One region of the Streptosporangium sp. NPDC048886 genome, then DNA from elsewhere that is predicted to be linked to it. Evidence: riboswitches for the same ligand, from Rfam matches in the RefSeq annotation. Region 1 holds a riboswitch; each other region holds the start of a gene.
What was found. A riboswitch is a leader RNA that binds a small molecule or an ion and turns the genes downstream of it on or off. The one in region 1 is predicted to bind S-adenosylmethionine.
Positions count from the first base shown of each region.

Region 2: it holds a riboswitch for S-adenosylmethionine, as region 1 does, so the genes downstream of both, thrC (threonine synthase) here and ACZ6R6_RS02155 (glutathione S-transferase C-terminal domain-containing protein) in region 1, are expected to answer to the same signal.
Region 3: it holds a riboswitch for S-adenosylmethionine, as region 1 does, so the genes downstream of both, ACZ6R6_RS08115 (aminotransferase class V-fold PLP-dependent enzyme) here and ACZ6R6_RS02155 (glutathione S-transferase C-terminal domain-containing protein) in region 1, are expected to answer to the same signal.

Region 1 covers NZ_JBVJHH010000001.1:493,383-499,337, reverse strand. The annotation lists gene ACZ6R6_RS02165 (ABC transporter substrate-binding protein) at 1-1,503, opposite strand, end outside; gene ACZ6R6_RS02160 (FAD/NAD(P)-binding protein) at 1,539-3,293, opposite strand; gene ACZ6R6_RS02155 (glutathione S-transferase C-terminal domain-containing protein) at 3,340-4,284, opposite strand; SAM riboswitch class IV at 4,322-4,434, opposite strand; gene ACZ6R6_RS02150 (DUF402 domain-containing protein) at 4,487-4,987, shown strand; gene ACZ6R6_RS02145 (enoyl-CoA hydratase-related protein) at 5,034-5,807, opposite strand; gene ACZ6R6_RS02140 (nitric oxide synthase oxygenase) at 5,899-5,955, opposite strand, start outside.
Region 2 covers NZ_JBVJHH010000073.1:245-6,199, forward strand. The annotation lists gene ACZ6R6_RS46725 (cold-shock protein) at 202-402, opposite strand; gene ACZ6R6_RS46730 (MoaD/ThiS family protein) at 731-1,006, opposite strand; gene thrC (threonine synthase) at 1,030-2,292, opposite strand; SAM riboswitch class I at 2,307-2,447, opposite strand; gene ACZ6R6_RS46740 (S1 family peptidase) at 2,866-4,266, opposite strand; gene ACZ6R6_RS46745 (RNA polymerase sigma factor) at 4,619-5,176, opposite strand; gene ACZ6R6_RS46750 (alpha,alpha-trehalose-phosphate synthase (UDP-forming)) at 5,278-5,955, shown strand, end outside.
Region 3 covers NZ_JBVJHH010000005.1:207,465-213,419, reverse strand. The annotation lists gene folB (dihydroneopterin aldolase) at 1-180, shown strand, start outside; gene folK (2-amino-4-hydroxy-6-hydroxymethyldihydropteridine diphosphokinase) at 177-674, shown strand; gene ACZ6R6_RS08125 (DUF3180 domain-containing protein) at 671-1,123, shown strand; gene ACZ6R6_RS08120 (NADH-quinone oxidoreductase subunit D) at 1,194-2,390, opposite strand; gene ACZ6R6_RS08115 (aminotransferase class V-fold PLP-dependent enzyme) at 2,408-3,706, opposite strand; SAM riboswitch class IV at 3,759-3,874, opposite strand; gene ACZ6R6_RS08110 (TerC family protein) at 4,012-4,872, shown strand; gene ACZ6R6_RS08105 (hypothetical protein) at 5,024-5,341, opposite strand; gene ACZ6R6_RS08100 (RNA polymerase sigma factor) at 5,347-5,904, opposite strand.

The sequences.
Region 1 (5,955 bases):
GGCCTCGTCGGCGACGAGCTTCTGCACCTTGGCGTAGAGCTCCTTGCGCTCGGCGGTGTCGGAGCTGGCCGACGCCTCGGTGAGCAGCCTGTCCAGGCCGGCGTCCGCGAAGTGGGTCCGGTTGATCGCGGCGCCCTTGGGGAGGATCAGGTTGAGCGCGGCCCCGGCGTCGGTGTCGCCGCGCGAGTTCTCGAAGACGTCATACTGGTTGTCGTCGTAGGCCTTCTGCGCGGTGCCCTGGTCGACCAGCTTGACCTGGAAGTCGATGCCGGCACTCTGCTTGACCGCCGCCTGGATCGCCTGGGCGAGGATGTCGCGGCGGTCGCGGACGAACGGGGCGGAGTTGACGGCCCGCACGGTCAGCCGCCTGCCGTCCTTGACCCGGTAGCCCTCGGCGTCGCGCTTGTCCCAGCCCGCCTCGTCGAGCAGCCTGGCCGCCCGCTGCGGGTCGTCGCCGAAGGTGTTCTCCAGTGAGGCGTCGTAGAACTGCGGGCTGCCCTGGCCGATGATGCTCCAGGCCCGTTTCGCCGTGCCCTGGTAGACCGAGTTGAGGACGGCGTCGACGTCGACGGCGTCCCGGAAGGCCTCGCGCACCCGTCTGTCGTCGAAGGGCGGGTGCGACTGGTTGAAGTAGTAGGAGAACGCGCTGCCGGAGTTGAGGCTGGTCTCCAGCCTCAACCGGGGGTCGCCCTTGATCAGGGCGATCTCCGTGGCGGGCACGCCCTCGATCACCTGGACCTGGCCCGAGGTGAGCGCGCCGACCCGGACGGCGGCCTCGGGCAGGAAGCGGTAGGTCACCTCCGCCAGGTGCGCCGGCCCCTGGTGGGCCGAGCCGGCGGGCGGCCACCCGTAGTCGGGGTTGCGCTTGTAGTGGACCTCCTGGCCCGGGGTGAACCGGTCGAGGACGAACGGCCCGGTGCCGACGACGTCGACCCCGCCGGCCTTGAGGTCCTTGGCGTTCCTCAGCGACTTCGGGGAGATCTGGCCGGCGTACGGCGAGGACAGGAAGTCCAGGAACAGCCCGTCCGGCGCCTTCAGCGTGATCTTCAGGGTGTGCGGGCCGGCCACCTCGGCCCTGCCGAAGTTACGGAGCTGGACGGCGGCGACCGCCGGGTTGTAGCCCGGTGACAGGAACTGGTCGAAGTTGGCCTTCACCGACGCGGCGTCGAACCTCTCCCCGTCGTGGAAGGTGACGTCGTCGCGGAGGTGGAGGGTGTAGGTCAGGCCGTCCTTGGAGACCTCCCAGGACTTGGCCAGCCACGGCAGGAACTCGCCGTCCTTGCCCCGGGCGACCAACGAGTCGAACTGGTTGTGCACCAGCAGGCGGGCCTTGTTCTGGCCCCACTGCTGGGGGTTGAACGTGATGGGCTGCGTCTCCACCGCCCACACCAGCGATCCGCCGCCCCCGCCGCCGGCCGCGGCTGTCGGGGCCTCCGTCTCGGCCCCGCACGCCGCGAGCGCCAGCACCGCGGCCAGCGTCAGGGCGCCCCATCGGACTTTCACGTTCTTCTCCTTAAACAGCTCAGGCGACAGACAGCTCAGGCGACGTGTCTGATCCGGGTGGTGACGGCCTCGGACAGCACGATCCGGGCCAGGGCGTCGGCGTGCCGGAAGAGCGGGGCGTTGAGGCCGGGCCGGGCGAATCCGCCGGTGGCCCCACCGCCGACGACCCAGGGGCCGAAGGCGAACCTGCGGGGGTGGGGGGTGTCGGAGCGGTCGAGCAGGCGGCGGTCGGCGGGCCGTACCTTCAGCAGCCCGGAGTCCTCGTCGATCTCGCCCCGGTCGCGGAGCGCGGAGATCAGCGGGTCGGTGGCCCGGCTCACGCTGGGCGCGGGCAGCCGGGCCTCGATCAGGGTCCGGGCCGCCACCGTGCCGGGGACGGTGGGGCTGTGCGCCTGCCACCGCCGGTCGCGGTGCTCCACCTTCAGGTCCGCGCCGAGGAAGGTGACCACGCCGGCCTTGGCCAGCGCCCGCAGCTCCTCCAGCCGGGGGCCGGGCGGACCGCTGGCGATGTAGCTGAAGAAGCCGTGGAACCAGGGGTCGGAGACGCCCAGCTCGGCCAGGACGCCGTAGACGGACAGCAGCCCGAGGATCATGGCGTGGTCGGCGCTGTGCGCGGGGTCGGAGCGCCGCTCCAGGTCCGCTCCCAGGTAGCCGTGCATCCACCTGCGCAGCCCCGCCGGGTCGCCGAACCGCATCCGCTCCAGCGGCCGGTCCAGCCGGTCGAAGTCCAGCCGGTCCAGGTGCCGGGGTACGGCCCTGCGGATCAGCGCGCGCATCCCGGGACTGCGCCACTCCTCGGCCGCGTACGCCTCCTCGAACTCCGCCCAGCCCGTCCGGGCCCGCTCCGGGTGGGCGGTGATCAGCTCGTGGTAGTAGGCGTGGCCCAGCTCCTTGGCGGCCAGCGGCCACACGTCCCTGCGGAAGTTCCACGGCCCCGCGCCGAGCGCCTGCGCGGTGAGGAAGCGCGGCACCGGCGGGCGGGCGCCGCGGAAGGGGTATCCGGTCTTCGAGTGGTACGGCACGCCGCGGCGCGAGCCCACCTGGAGCAGCGGCTCCCGCCCGCTGGGCAGGTAGACGAGCTCCCCGTCGTACTCGCGGACGAACCGGCCGCCCCGGCCCGAGGTGAGCAGCACCATCAGGTCGATGAAGGCCAGTCCCATGCCCCGGACGATCACCGGCTCGCCCCCGGGCACCCGGTCCAGGTCGAGGTCGGCGGCGTAGCCGGTGGGCAGGTAGTGCAGCCCGCCGCCCGCGGCCGTCTCCGCCAGTGCCTGCTCCTGTCTGGTCGGGATCACGTCGCCGTGCCCCTGTGCCAGGATCACCGCGTCCACCTCGATCGTCCGGCCGCCCTCCAGCGTCACGACCTGGCCGCCGGGGACGTCGGTGAGGTCCAGCGCGCGGGCCGCGTGGACGTGCACCCGGACGCCGCGTGGAGCGGTGTCGACCGCCTGCCGGAAGACGTGGGACAGGTAGGCGTTCTGGACCGGCCGGGAGGCGAACCTGCCGGGGTCGCCGCCGAGCCACTGGGCCAGCGAGGGACCGGGGCGGATCGGGCCCTGGCACTGGACCGACGCGTCGGTGAACAGCGTCACGTCGGCGGCGGTGGAGTTCATCCAGAGCAGCTCGGGCTGCTCCCTGCGCCAGACCCGTCCGCCGCCCGGGGGGTAGGGGTCGATCACGTGGACGTCCAGCGACGGCCAGTCGAGCAGCTCGGCCGCGTTGGCGCAGATCCGCTCCACCAGGCAGGTCCCGGTCGGCCCGGCGCCGACGACGGCGACGGCGGCGCTCATGCGATCTCCTCGTCCGGCGGCACGGGGGGCGCGGCGCTCACGGGGCTCATACGGCGGCTCTGCGGTGCGGCTCGTCCCAGTCGGCGTGGAGCGGCTCGACCGGGATCCGCCAGGGGTCGGTCTCGGCGGCGGCCGGGGAGGTGATCGCGGAGAAGTCGGTGTTGTCACGGAAGGCGGGGTGCCGGTAGAGGTCCCGGGCGTAGGCCCACAGGTTCGGGAAGGCGGTCAGCGGGCGCTCGCTGATCCTGGCGGAGGGGTTGTCGGCGAGGTCGAAGCGGAGCAGCGTCGGCCAGAGCCGCACGTCCGCCTCGGTGATCCCGGAGCCGAACAGGAACCTGCGGTCGGCGAGCCGGGCGTCGAGCTCCTCCAGGAAGGAGATCACGGCCTGCCGGGCCCGGCCGTACTCCGTCTCGGTGGCGGCCGAGGCGACGCGGCCCGCCGCGGTGTTGACGTACTCGTAGATCCTGGCATTGAGCGCGTCGATGTCCGGCCGGAGCTCTTCGGGGTAGAGGTCGATCTCCGGGTCGCCGCCGAACCGGGTGCCCAGGTCGATCGTGATGTCGGGGAAGTCGTTGCTGACGATCCGCCCGCCCGCCCTGTCCCACAGCACCGGCACCGAGACGTGGCCGTCGAAGCCCGGCTCGGTCGCCTCGTACGCCTCGCGGAGCGTGGTGAAGCCGTTGACCGGGTCGGCCCCGCGCCGCTCGCGGAAGGCCCAGCCGCGCCCGTCACGCTCGTCGTCCACGTAGGACAGCGAGATCACGTCCTGCAGTCCCTTGAGCGAGCGCACGATCGCCGCGCGCTGCGCGTAGGGACAGACCGCCGCGACGTAGAGGTGGTAGCGGCCCGGTTCGGCGGGGAACTCGCCGGCGCCGTCGGCGGTGATCCGCCCCTGGAAGGGGTAGCGGGGGCCGGGCCGGTCGCCCGGCCGGTAGCGGCCGTAGGCGTCGAGGTCGACGGGGCCGGCGTAGTTGAGTGTGATCTCGGACATGTACTGCTCCCAGGCATGCCTCGGTGACCCGTTGAGGGGTCCGCGCTTGCGGCACGCCGACCGTGCCGCCAGGTCTCCCCCGGGGGCACCCCGCCGCGGTGCGAGGGTTGCCGGTCAGTGAGCCGGGGCTCTGCACTGACACTCTTAACCTAGTTAGAAGGTAGGAAATACATAGATCTCTGTCAACCCTTATTGTCGGGGGATGACACGCGAGATCGTGAATGTGGTCTACCGCAAATACGACGGCTCACTGCACTGGCACCACCCCGCGCTGCTCCTCGGCGAGGACGAGCACGGCGTCTGGACCGGCTGCGTCGCCGGCTCCAGCGGCAGCAGGGGCGATGAGCCGCCGGTGACCTGGGCCGACGCGTTCGTGATGCTCTTCCCCCGCGACGCCTGGTGGACGGCCACCTTCAACGCCGAGCCGAACAGGGTCGAGATCTACTGCGACATCTCGACCGTCCCCGAGTGGCGCGACGGCGAGGTGACCATGGTCGACCTCGACCTCGACGTCATGCGCATGCGCGACGGCCGGATCATCCTGGACGACGAGGACGAGTTCGAGGAGCACCAGGTCCGCTACGCCTATCCCCCCGAGGTCATCGAGAACGCCCGCGCCACGGCCGCCCGGCTGATGGAGGCCGTCACCACCGGCGCCGCCCCCTTCAGGACCGCCCCCCACTGGCTGTCCCACGTGACCTGACCGCCCCGCGCCACCGCCGTGGGGCGGGGCCCGGCGGCGGGCGGGCTCACCGGGGCGGGAACCTGGGGGCGCGGCGCTCGACGAAGCTGGCCACGCCCTCGGCGAAGTCGGGGCGGCCGAACGACTCGGTCATCAGGCGCACGGCGGCCGACTCCGACGCCTCCAGGGTCCGCTCCCAGTCACCCCAGACCTGGCGCTTGATCACGGCCATCGACGCCGGCGAGCTGTGCGTCGCCAGCTCGCGGGCGTAGGCCAGGGTCTCCTCCAGCAGATTCTCCCCGGGCACCGACCGGGCGGCCAGGCCCAGCCGGTAGGCCTCGGCCCCGGTGAACGTGCGGCCGGACAGCAGCAGGTCCATGGCCCGGGCCTGGCCGATGAGCCTGGGCAGGATCCACGACAGGCCGTACTCGGCGATCAGGCCGCGGCGGGCGAAGGCGGTCGTCCACTTGGCCTCGGCGGCGGTGAAGACCAGGTCGCAGACCAGGGCGTGGACCATGCCGAGGCCGGCGCAGGCGCCGTTGACGGCCGCGATGACCGGCTTGCCGATGGTGGCCGGGAAGGTGGTGGGCCGCTTGTCCGGCTCCCCTTCGTAGGAGCCGTCCTGGATGGCGTTGAGGGTCTGGAAGTCCGCGCCGGCACAGAAGCCCCGCCCCGCCCCGGTCACGACGATCACCCGGACCTCCGGGTTCTCCTCCGCCTCGGCGAGCTGGTCGAAGTATCGCCGCCCCATCGTGTCGGTCCAGGCGTTGAGCCGTTCGGGCCGGTTGAACGTCAGCGTCAGCACGCCCTGCTCGACCGACGACAGCACCAGGTCCATCATTGCGCGCCCTCCTTGCCCGGTCTCCATACCGAACCATGTTCTACGGCCTCTCCGCAATGCCCCTGCCGCCGCGCCGCCGTCCCGCCCTCCGTCACCACCCCGGCACGGGCCAGCGGCCGAGCCCCCGCTCCACGGAATCGGGGTGGTG
Region 2 (5,955 bases), on a different contig from region 1:
ACTGTTTAGCACTCTACCCTGCCGAGTGCAAGCTGTGGGGCCCTGACCTGCACCCAGCTTAGAGCGAGGTCCCGCCTTAACGGCGAAGGCCCGGCCCACCGACTGCGCGGCGAGCCGGGCCGACCTGTCGGAAGATCCACGCGGACTGCGCTGCCGCGGGATCCGCCGACATTTCCCGACGAATGGACGGAAAGGGGTACGTCAGACCGCCCGGACGGATTCCGCCTGGGGGCCCTTCTGGCCTTGAGTGATCTCGAACTCGACCCGCTGGCCCTGCTCGAGCGCACGATAGCCATCCATCATGATCGCGGAGTAATGGACGAACACATCCTTACCACCGTCTACCGCGATGAAGCCGTAGCCCTTGTCCGCGTTGAACCATTTGACGGTGCCTTGCGCCACTTCTGACTCCTCTTACTGGACTTGAGGACGCCGCCCATTCCTCTCGCGAAGCCCTCAATCTCCGAGGCGTAGACATCGCCTACGTCGATCGTTCTCGACCATACCTGTGGGACACCATAGGGCAACAGAGTCAATCAGCAAACTACCCCTTTACATACGCATTCAGGGGCGGAGCAGAGTTTTGCCGGTACGATTAATTGGTTAAAAATTGCATCATATCTCCAGGTCAGCAGCGACGATCTGCCCCGCGAAACACGACACCCGCACGCGGCCGGGCCGCGTGCGGGTGTCGTGGAGAGGCGGGGTGGGCGCGCGGAGGCGCCGGGGGTCAACCCCCCGCGACCGCCGGAATGATGGAGATCTGGACGCCGGACGGCGTGGCCGTGTCGAGATTGTCGGCGAAACGGACGTCCTCATCCCCGACATAGACGTTGACAAAACGCCGGATCTTGCCCGTTTCATCGAGAATGCGGGCGCCGATTCCGGGGTAGTCCGCATCGAGCTTCTGCAGAACCTCCCGGAGGGTCTCCCCCTCCGCGGCCACCTCGGCCGAGCCGCCGGTGTAGGTCCGGAGAATCGTCGGAATCCGCACAGAAACGCTCATTATTCAGTCCCTTTCACAAGTTTCTAGGCGATAGCCGTACGGAATGCGTCAAGAGACGGCCGGATGACTGCGGTGGGACGCGCCTGGTCCGCCACCGCGTCGAGGGTCTTGAGGCCGTCACCGGTGTTGAGGACCACGGTCTCGCCCTCGGGGTCGAGCCGCCCGGAGGCGACCAGCTTGCGCAGCACGCCGACGGTGACGCCGCCCGCGGTCTCGGCGAAGATCCCCTCGGTCCTGGCCAGCAGCCGGATCGCGTCGACGATCTCGGCGTCGGTGACGTCCTCCACGGCGCCGCCGGTGCGCCGGGCGATGTCCAGCACGTAGGGGCCGTCGGCGGGGTTCCCGATCGCCAGCGACTTGGCGATGGTGTCCGGCTTGACCGGGCGGATCACGTCGTGGCCCGCCTTGTAGGCGGCGGAGACCGGGGAGCAGCCCTCGGCCTGGGCGGCGAAGATCTTGTATGGCCTGTCCTCGACGAGGCCGAGCGCGATCAGCTCCTTGAACGCCTTGTCGATCTTCGTGAGCTGGGAGCCGGACGCGACCGGGATGACGATCTGGTCGGGGATCCGCCAGCCGAGCTGCTCGGCGATCTCGTAGGCCAGCGTCTTGGAGCCCTCGGCGTAGTAAGGCCGGAGGTTGACGTTGACGAAGCCCCACTTGTCGCCCAGCTCGTCACCGATGAGCTCCGAGCAGAAGCGGTTGACGTCGTCGTAGGTGCCCTCGATGCCGACGAGCTTGCCGCCGTAGACCGACGCCATGACGATCTTGGCCTGCTCCAGGTCCGCGGGGATGAACACGCAGGCGTCCAGCCCGGCTCGGGCGGCGGCCGCGGTCACCGCGCCGGCCAGGTTGCCGGTGGAGGAGCAGGACAGGGTATGGAAGCCGAAGTTGCGGGCCGCCTCGACCGCGATGGCCACCACGCGGTCCTTGAAGGAGTGGGTGGGGTTGCCGGAGTCGTCCTTCACGTGCAACGAACGGATGCCCAGCTCACGGGCGAGGTTGTCGGCCTTGACGAGCTTGGTCCAGCCGGGCGCCATGTTGGGCTTGGCGGCCACGTCCGCCGGGACGGGCAGCAGCGAGCGGTAGCGCCAGATGTTCGTCGGCCCCTCGGCGATCCGCTCCCGGGTCACGCGCCCGAAGTCGTAGGCGATCTCGAGGGGCCCGAAACACTCGATACAGGCGAAGCTGGGACCGAGGTCGTAGCGGGCGCCGCATTCGCGGCAGGACAGGGCCGCGGCGGGGCCGAAGTCGAGCGAGGTGGTGGTTTCAGTGCTTGCGAGCGCCATGAAGCGAGGCCTTTCCCTCATCTTCGTCTGCGACCACCCTGGCCGCAGACCGGAATTGGCACCTGTCCCGGCCGACCTCGTCAGATCACGAGTCTTGAACCGGGAGGGTTGCCGGGGCTTCGCAGGGCCGGTCCCTCCACCCCTCTGGATGAGCAAATATTCAGTTGGAACCTGGCGAGCAGGTCTTACGCACTCTACCCCGGCTTGCCTCCATCCTGACCAACCGTCTCATTTTTTGAGATGTAATGTGTTACCTGGCGGACAGCTCCCGCCGGGACCAGCGGGATCGCCGGCCGTGGGACGCGCCCCCCTCCGAACGCCCACCCGCCGCCGGGCCGTCCGGCCACGGTGCCGGGATCGCCTTCGTGAGCCGGGTGAAGCGGTTGACGCCACGGCACCGCCGTACGTCCCGTGTCACCACGGGCGGCCGGCGGAGCCCCTCGCCAGGCTCACGTTCTCCGACGATCGCCTGCCCGGCGGGAGCTCCGTCCTCCCTTCGGCCCTCACGACGATCCGCGCCCCGCCCCGGAACGCGGTCGAGGATCGGCGTGGCGTGGTGGGACCGGGAGCGGGTTACGGCGTCTTGTAGCCCAGGGTGTAGGGGCCGAAGCCGGCCGCGGAGACCAGGCGGTAGCGGTAGTAGCCGGCCGTGCCGGTGTAGCTGATCTTCTCGTCCGGCCCCGCGCCGTCGGAGGAGGCGACGGTGGGCCAGGACCGGCCGTTCCACTTCTCGAGGTAGAGGTCGAAGTCGACGCCGACGGGGCCGTCCAGGCAGGCGGTGTGCAGACCGGTGACGGTCGCCCGGTAGTACAGGTTGTTCGGCTGGTAGACGGTCTGGCCGTTGCGCAGGGTGCCGGTCAGGGTCCTCGGGTAGCCGGTGCAGGTGCCCGTGGTCGGCGGCGGCGGGTTGCCCTCGGTGGTCCTCAGCGACAGGCCGTAGGCGGTGAGGATCTCGCCGATCGGCTGGAAGTAGGTGGTACCGCCCGAACTGCAGTCGCCCGAGCCGCCGGAGGTGACGCCCTGGGCCTGGTCGACGGAGATGAAGGAGCCGCCCGAATCGCCGGGCTCGGCGCAGACGTTGGTGCGGGTCAGCTGGTAGACGGTGCCCTGGGGGTAGGTGACGCTGGCGTCGCGCTGCTGGATGACGCCGCAGTGCCAGTCGGTGGTGGAGCCGGACCGGCAGACCGAGGCGCCCTCGATGGCGACCCGGGCGCCGGCGACGGGCACGGTGCCGCCCTCGCCGTTGTCCACCTTCGGGGTGGCCGTCCAGTTGGCGTTGGCCGCGACCCAGGCGTAGTCGTTGCCGGGGAAGCTGGAGCCCTGGAAGACGCCCTGGGCGACGCGGTTGAAGCCGGTGGTGGTGGCGCCGGTCGTGCCGCAGTGGCCGGCGGTGACGAAGCCGTTCTGGGTGCCCTTGACCACGGGGAAGCCGATCGAGCAGCGGCTGGTGGTGCCGATGTAGTAGGCGGTGCCGCCCACCAGGTCGTACAGGGGCTGGGGGACCTCGGTGGAGGGCAGCACGAGCACCGCGCCGGTGTCCACGCCGGCGCTCTCGACGACGTTCTGGGCCTCGTCCGGTTTCGGGGCCAGGACGACCACCTTGTTGCGCTTGACGTCGACGTAGCGCGCGCTGGACACCAGCGGTTTGGCGGGCAGGGTCTGGTCGAGCTTCTTCTTGATCGTGGCCAGTTCCGCCAGCGATCTGGTGACGATCTCGGCCTGGGCGCCCGCGGCGAGGACCTCGGGGATGTCGTCGGCGCTGGTGGTGGCGACCACGAGGTTCTGCGCGCTGTTTCCCCGCAGCCAGGTGCCGCCGAAGCGGTCGCCGAGCCTCCTGCTCAGCTGCGCCGCGATCGGGGTCAGGCGGGCCTCGTTGAGCAGGCGGGCCTGGGCCTGCTCCTTGCTGATCCCGAGGTCGCGCTGGAGCGCCTCCAGCATGCCCGGCGGCGGCTTCAGCGCGGTTGCGGCGGCCATGGGGGCCGGGATCCCTGCTGCCTGGCGTTCGGCGCCGGCCGGCACGGCGGCCAGGGTAAGTGCGGTGATCGTTAGGACGCATCCCGTGGTAACGGCATGTCTGCGGGACATGGGGTCTCTCCTCGACCTCGGCTTTCAGGCATGAGGGGGGAGAGCGCCTCGTATCACAGAGTGATCATGCGATGTGGGCAACGCCACCTTAATCCAGCCGTTGCCGATCAAGGCCGCGAAAGCCGCGCGCCACGCGGGCGGCGGTTTCAGGCGGCCCCCGGGAAGCGGTTTCAGGCGGCCCCCGGGAAGGAGCGCCGTGACCGGCTCGGCCGTTTCCGGATCCGCCGCCGACCCGTCGGGATCAGAAGCCGTAGGCGTCGCCCAGCGCGCTCTGGACGTATTTGCGCGCCTGGTGGATGCGGGACTTGGCGGTGCCGAGCGGGATGCCGAGCTGCTCGGCCACCTCGTTGTAGTCGAGCTGGCAGATGTCGCGCAGCACCAGCGCCTGGGCCAGCTCCGGCTTGTCGGCCTCCAGCGCCTCCATCGCGTCGAGCAGGTCCAGCCGGGATCCGGCGATCACGCTCACCCGGGCGACGTCGGGCTTCTGCAGCGGCAGCTCGTCGGAGCTCTGCTCGGCCGAGCGCCGCTTCAGCGACCGGTAGGTGGTCCGGGCGCAGTTGGCGGTCACGATGTGCAGCCAGGTGGTGAACCGGGCCCGCCCCTCGAAGCGGCCGATGTTGCGGGCCACCGCCAGCAGCGTGTCCTGGGAGGCCTCCTCGGCGTCCTGCCGGTAGGGCAGGATGCGCCCGCAGTGGCGGAGCACGTCCGGCTCGATCCGCTTCAGCAGCTCACCCAGCGCGCGGTGGTCACCCCGGGCGGCCAGGCGGGCCAGTTCCTCGGTCGTCTCGTCCAGCGCCATCAAGGGCCCCCATCACCGGTCACAGTCGCTCGACATCCTACGGTCGAGGGTTATGTTTGGTTAACCTTCGGGACAAGCATGTCCCTAGGCGAGGGGGTCTGATGAACGCGATCCTGGTGGCTTCCAACCGCGGTCCCGTCTCGTTCACGCTCTCCGAGGACGGCTCCCTGAGCATGCGCAGGGGCGGAGGCGGCCTGGTGTCGGGGCTGGCGGAGGTCGCCAAGGGTCTCAACATGCTCTGGGTCTGCGCCGCGCTGTCCGACGGCGACCGCAGCGCGGCGCGGCTGGCGCCCGGCGGCCGGCTCGATCACGCCGGCTACGACACCGGGGCGGTGCGGATGCTCGACATCCCCCCGACGATCTTCCACCGGGCCTACAACGCGGTGGCGAACTCCACTCTCTGGTTCGTCAACCACCTCCTGTACGACACCCCCAACAGGCCGCTCTTCGACGCCAGGTTCCGCCGCGAGTGGGAGTCCTACCAGACGTACAACGAGGCGTTCGCGATGGCGCTGGCCGAGGAGGCGGCGCACGGCGCCAGGGTGATGGTCCAGGACTACCACCTGACCCTCGTCCCGGCCATGCTGCGGGGCGAGCGGCCCGACCTGCGGGTGGCCCACTTCTCGCACACCCCGTGGGCGCCGCCGGAGTATTTCAACCTGCTCCCCGACGGCGTCGGGATCGAGCTGCTCGAAGGCATCCTGGGCGCCGACCACGCGGGGTTCCTGACCGCGCGCTGGGCCGGGGCCTTCATGGACTGCTGCGAGACGGTGCTCGGC
Region 3 (5,955 bases), on a different contig from region 1:
GTGAAGGTCGTGGAGGGCGAGCCGGTCAACCTGATCGAGACGCTGGCCCAGCGCCTGGCGGAGGTCTGCCTGGCGCGCGAGCAGGTGCTGTCGGCGGAGGTCAGCGTGCACAAGCCGGCCGCGCCGATCCCGCTGCCGTTCGACGACGTGGTAGTGACGATCACCCGGAGCCGGGGATGAAGGTCGTGCTGGCGCTCGGCAGCAACCTGGGCGACCGGTTCGAGACGCTGCAGGGCGCGCTCGACGCGCTCTTCGACGCCCCCGAGCTCGACTTCGTCGCGGTCTCGCCCGTATACGAGACCGACCCGTTCGGCGGCCCCGAGCAGGGTCCCTACCTCAACGCGGTGGTGATCGCGCAGACCACCCTGAGGCCCCGGACGCTCCTTGAGCGCGCCCAGGGTGTGGAGAACGCCTTCGGCAGGGTCCGCCAGGAGCGGTGGGGGCCGCGCACCCTGGACGTCGACCTGATCGCCATGGGCGACGTCACCGCCGCCGACCCCGATCTGACGGTGCCGCACCCCAGAGCGCACGAGCGCGCGTTCGTGCTGGTGCCGTGGCTGCGGGCCGATCCGGACGCGGTGCTGGCCGGGCGCAGGGTCGAGGACCTGCTGGCCGGGCTGGACCAGGACTACGTGCGGCTACGCGCCGATCTGACGCTGCAGAGGCCCATTTGAAGCCGACCCGTCCCGGCGTGCTCGTCGGTCTCGTCGTCATGTTCGCGATCATCACCTGGGCGCTGCTGAAGCCCCTTTACTCGTCCCTGCCGACCGTGCCGTGGACCGCGATCCCCACGGTGCTGCTGTTGGCGATCGGCGAGATCTACAGCGGGTGGATGACGAAGGCCAGGATCGAGCGCAAGGGCGACACCAAACCCGTCGAGCCGTTGGCGGTGGCCCGGCTGGCGGCCCTCGCCAAGGCCTCCGCGTACGGCGGGGCGGTCTTCGGCGGCGTCTTCGCCGGGTTCACGATCTACACCGCCGACCTGCTGGAGCAGGGCGTGCCCCGCCGCGACTTCCTCATCGCCGGCGGCTCGTTCATCGGCTGTGTGGTGCTGGTCTGCGCCGCCCTCTACCTCGAATACTGCTGCAAGGTGCCCAAGGACTCCTCGGAGGAGGACCGCTAGCTGTATTGACCCGCAGGGTTGTTGACACGGCTGATCGGGGGGCGGCCCCCGGGGCGGTGCGGCCCGCGCGTCACTTGTCGATGTCGCCCACGACGAAGAACATCGACCCCAGGATGGCCACCATGTCGGAGACCAGGTGGCCGGGGAGCATCTCGCGCAGCACCTGGACGTTGTTGTAGGAGGCCGAGCGGAGCTTCATCCGCCAGGGGGTCTTCTCGCCGCGGGAGACCAGATAGTAGCCGTTGATGCCGAGCGGGTTCTCGGTCCAGGCGTAGGTGTGGCCCTCGGGCACCTTGAGCACCTTGGGCAGGCGCTGGTTGACCGGCCCCTGCGGCAGCTCCCGGAGCCGCTCCAGGCAGGCGTCGGCCAGGTCCAGGGAGACCTTCACCTGCTCCAGCAGCACCTCGAACCGGGCGTGGCAGTCTCCGGCCGTCCGGGTGACGACCCGCACCGGCAGCTCGCCGTAGGCGAGGTAGGGCTCGTCCCTGCGCAGGTCGAGGTCGACCCCGGAGGCGCGGGCGATCGGGCCGCTCACGCCGTACTGCATGATCGTCTCCCGGTCCAGCACGCCCACCCCGACCGTGCGGGCCAGGAAGATCTCGTTCCCGGCGATCAGGTGCTCGATGTCGGGAAGCCGCCGCCGCACGTCCGCGACGGCGCGCCCGGCGCGGTCCGTCCAGCCCTCGGGCACGTCCTCCTTGAGGCCGCCGACCCGGTTGAACATGTAGTGCATCCGGCCGCCGGAGATCTCCTCCATCACGGCCTGGAGGGTCTCGCGCTCCCGGAAGGCGTAGAAGACCGGGGTGATCGCGCCGAGCTCCAGCGGATAGGAGCCGAGGAACATCAGGTGGCTGAGGACCCGGTTGAGCTCGGCCAGGAGCGTGCGCATCCAGACCGCCCGGACCGGCACCTCCATGCCGAGCATCCGCTCCACCGCGAGCACGACGCCCAGCTCGTTGGCGAACGCCGACAGCCAGTCGTGCCGGTTGGCCAGCATGATGATCTGCCGGTAGTCGCGCACCTCGAACAGCTTCTCCGCGCCGCGGTGCATGTAGCCCACGATCGGCTCGGCCGCGCTGATCCGCTCCCCGTCCAGGGTGAGCCGCAGCCGCAGCACCCCGTGGGTGGACGGATGCTGCGGCCCGATGTTGAGGACCATGTCCTCGGTCGCGAGTTCCTTGCCGCGCACTCCGTGCACGGCGTCCGCTCCGGCGCCGATCCCTACGCTGATCTCCCGGGGTGCGCCTGCGGCACGACGCTCAGTCATAGGGCCATGCTGTCACGTCAGCTCCGCGACAGCAGGTCCCGCAGAGCGGCGACCAGACGGTCGACGTGCTCCTCGGTGGTGCCGATCCCGATGGAGGCGCGGACCGCGGAGGCGGTGACGTCGTCGCAGCCGCCGTCCTTGGCACCGAGGAGGTGGCGGACGAAGGGGTGGGCGCAGAACTTGCCGTCGCGCACGCCGATGCCGTACTCGCCGGACAGGGCCTCGGCGACCTCGCGGGCGGTGAAGCCGTCCACCACGAAGGAGACGATGCCGACGCGGGGGTGGTCGGGGCCCCACAGGGACAGCTCGTGGACGCCCTCGACGGAGGCCAGACCGGCGCGGAGGCGGCCGATGAGGCGCTCCTCCTCGCGCAGCAGCGCGCTCCAGCCGGTGGCGCTCAGGGCGTCGCAGGCGGCGGCCAGGGCGATGGCGCCCAGGACGTTCGGGGTGCCGGCCTCGTGACGGGCCTCGGGGTCGTCGTGCCACTCGGCCCCGTCGTCGTCGACCGAGCGCACCGCGCCGCCGCCCCGCAGGTACGGCTCCGCCTGCGACAGCCAGTCGGTCCGGCCGACCAGGGCGCCGGTGCCGAAGGGGGCGTAGAGCTTGTGGCCGGAGAAGACCACGTAGTCCAGGTCCAGCGCGGTCAGGTTGAGCCGGCGGTGCGGGACGAGCTGGGCGGCGTCGACGAGGATGCGGGCGCCGTGGCGGTGGGCGATGTGGGCCAGGGCGGCGATCGGCCAGAGCTCGCCGGTGACGTTGGAGGCCGCGGTCACGACCAGCAGCTTGGGGCCGTGGATCCCGGCCAGCGCCTCGTCGGCGGCGCGGACCGCCTCGCCCGGGAAGGCGGGGGGCGCGAGCCGTACGGCGTCGGCCCAGGGCAGCAGCGAGGCGTGGTGCTCGGTGTCGAAGACCACGGCGGTGGTCCCCGCGGGAAGGCTGCGGGCCAGCAGGTTGGTGGCGTCGGTGGTGTTCCGGGTGAAGACCACCGAGTCGTCGGGGCGCGCCCCGACGAAGGCGCGGACCGTGTGCCGGGCCTGCTCGTAGCGGGCCGTGGTGAGCTGGGAGGCGTACCCGGCACCGCGGTGGACGCTGGAATAGGCCGGGAGCGCGGCGGCGACGGCGGCGCTCACCGGCTCCAGACAGGGCGCGCTGGCGGCGTAGTCGAGATTGGCGTAGGGGACGAGCCTGCCGCCCTTGACCGGGACCTGGAGGTCCGAGCCGAGCACCGCGGGGATCCGCCGGTCCTCGGACGCGCGGGTGGCGGGGACGGTCACGGACGTGGCGGGGGCGGAGGTGAAGATCGTCAGTGCGGACACGCCAGAACTCCTCGGAGGTCATCGGACCCCAAGCCGTGGCGTTGGTGCGTGGAGCCCGCGCTTGCCCGACACACTCCGTGCCGGACCAGGTCCTCACCCGGGGCACCCCGCCGCGGACGCGAGGGTTGCCGGCCAGCGAGCCGGGGCTTGTCACTGGCACTCATGACCTACAGGGGAACTATAACCGACCCCTGGCCGGGCTCCGCAAGTCGGTGAAATGCGCAGCTGTGTTCTTTGTTCAGGAACTCACGGTGATGCCCAGTCGTCTAGGCAGTGACCCCTGACGCCTGACGGAGGAGTGAACGATGGATTGGGTGACTGATCCCGAGATCTGGATAGGGTTCGTCACCCTTGTCGGCCTGGAGATCGTGTTGGGCATCGACAACATCATCTTCATCTCGATCCTGGCGGGGAAACTCCCGCCCGGCCAGCGTGACAAGGCGCGGAAGCTGGGTCTCCTCGCCGCCCTGGTCAGCCGGCTGCTGTTGCTGCTGGCGCTGTCGTGGGTGGTGAAGCTCACGGCGCCGATGTTCGAGGTCTTCGGCCACCCGATCTCGGGACGCGACCTGATCCTGATCCTCGGCGGCCTCTTCCTGCTGGGCAAGAGCGTCTTCGAGATGCACGACAGCCTTGAGGGCAAGTCGGGTCATGCCAGTGGCAGGGTCGCCGCCTCCTTCACCGCGGTGATCCTCCAGATCATGGTCCTGGACATCGTGTTCTCCCTCGACTCGGTGATCACCGCGGTCGGCATGGTCGACGAGCTCGGCGTCATGGTCGCGGCCGTCATCGTCTCGGTCGTCGTGATGCTCTTCGCCTCCGGCCCGATCAGCCGTTTCGTGGACAAGCACCCGAGCATCAAGATGCTCGCCCTGTCGTTCCTGGTGCTGATCGGCGTCGTGCTCATCGCCGAGGGCTTCGAGCAGCACATCTCCAAGGGCTACATCTACTTCGCGATGGCGTTCTCGCTCGTCGTGGAGCTGCTGAACATCCGGATGCGCGGCAAGGCGGCCAAGGGCGCGGCCGAGGAGGACAGGCCGGTCGAGCTGCACCACCGCTACGAGGCGGGCGAGCAGGCCGGGTCCCCGCAGGACCAGGGCGTGCGTGGACCGGCGGACCGGGTGGCGGAGCCGGATCCCGATCACGGCGAGGGCTCAGCGGTCAGGTGATCTCGCCGTGAGAGCGGCCGGCCTGTCGTGGGGCGCGGCCCGGACCCGGTTGCCGAGATCGAGGTGCCACCACCCGTCGGCATCGGGGCGGAGACCCGCGCCCGCCACGGCGTCCTGGAATGTCCGTCGGCTGTCCCCGGCGAGCGTGTTGTCAGCCTGCCGGAACTCGCGTGCGGTCCGCCGCCGTCCGGCGGAGATCTCCGCCGGTTCCGTCCGTCAGGGTGCACACTCCGTCCACGCAGGAGCGCTGGAGGCGGCCCATCGAGATCGTCTGCACCAGTCCGACGGCCCAGCAGGTCGGGCAGCCGCGCAGCGCCACCAAGCCGAGCGGCGCCAGCAGCAGACTGGCCGGTCCGACCGTCGGGACCAGCGCGACGGCTCCGATCAGGAGACCGAATCCGAGTCCGCCGCGGAGCAGGTGCCGGGGGACGGACCTGCTGGCGAAGCTTGCGTCGCCGGTCGTCCTCATGCTTTTCATTCGGCCCTTCCCCAGTTCTGAGTTTGCAGGTCGCCGCGGACGGCGGCCCGGGCGCGGTGCAGCCGGGACTTCATGGCGGCGCTGCTCAGCCCGAGGGACCTGGCGACGACAGGGCCCGGCAGGCCCTGGACATCACGCATGATCAGCACGAGACGCTGATCGGCGGGCAGAGCCGCGATCGCGGTGGCGACCTGATCGACTTCGAGGCCCCGCAGCACCTCGTCCTCCGCGGACGAGCAGGATCCGTCAACGACCGGTTCGGCCCGCCACACCAGCGATTGGGCGCGGCGCAGGCATTCGTTGCGCACGATCTGGAACATCCACGAGGCCAGCGCACCGGACGCTCGCAAGGTGCCGATCTTGCGGAAGAGGATGATGAGTGCCTCCTGGGCGGCGTCCTCGGCGTCCTGCGGACTCGCGCACAGCGAGAAGGCGAACCGCTGCACGTGCGGATGGGACCCGCTGACCAGGGCGGCGATCGATGCCTGGTCTCCCTGCTGCGCCGCCGCGATCAGCTGCTGGCTGGGCCACCGGGATCGGGAAGCCCTAGTCACGGGACCGGGCCCGCTTGCGGAGGAACACGATGCTGCACGCGCAGATGAGCA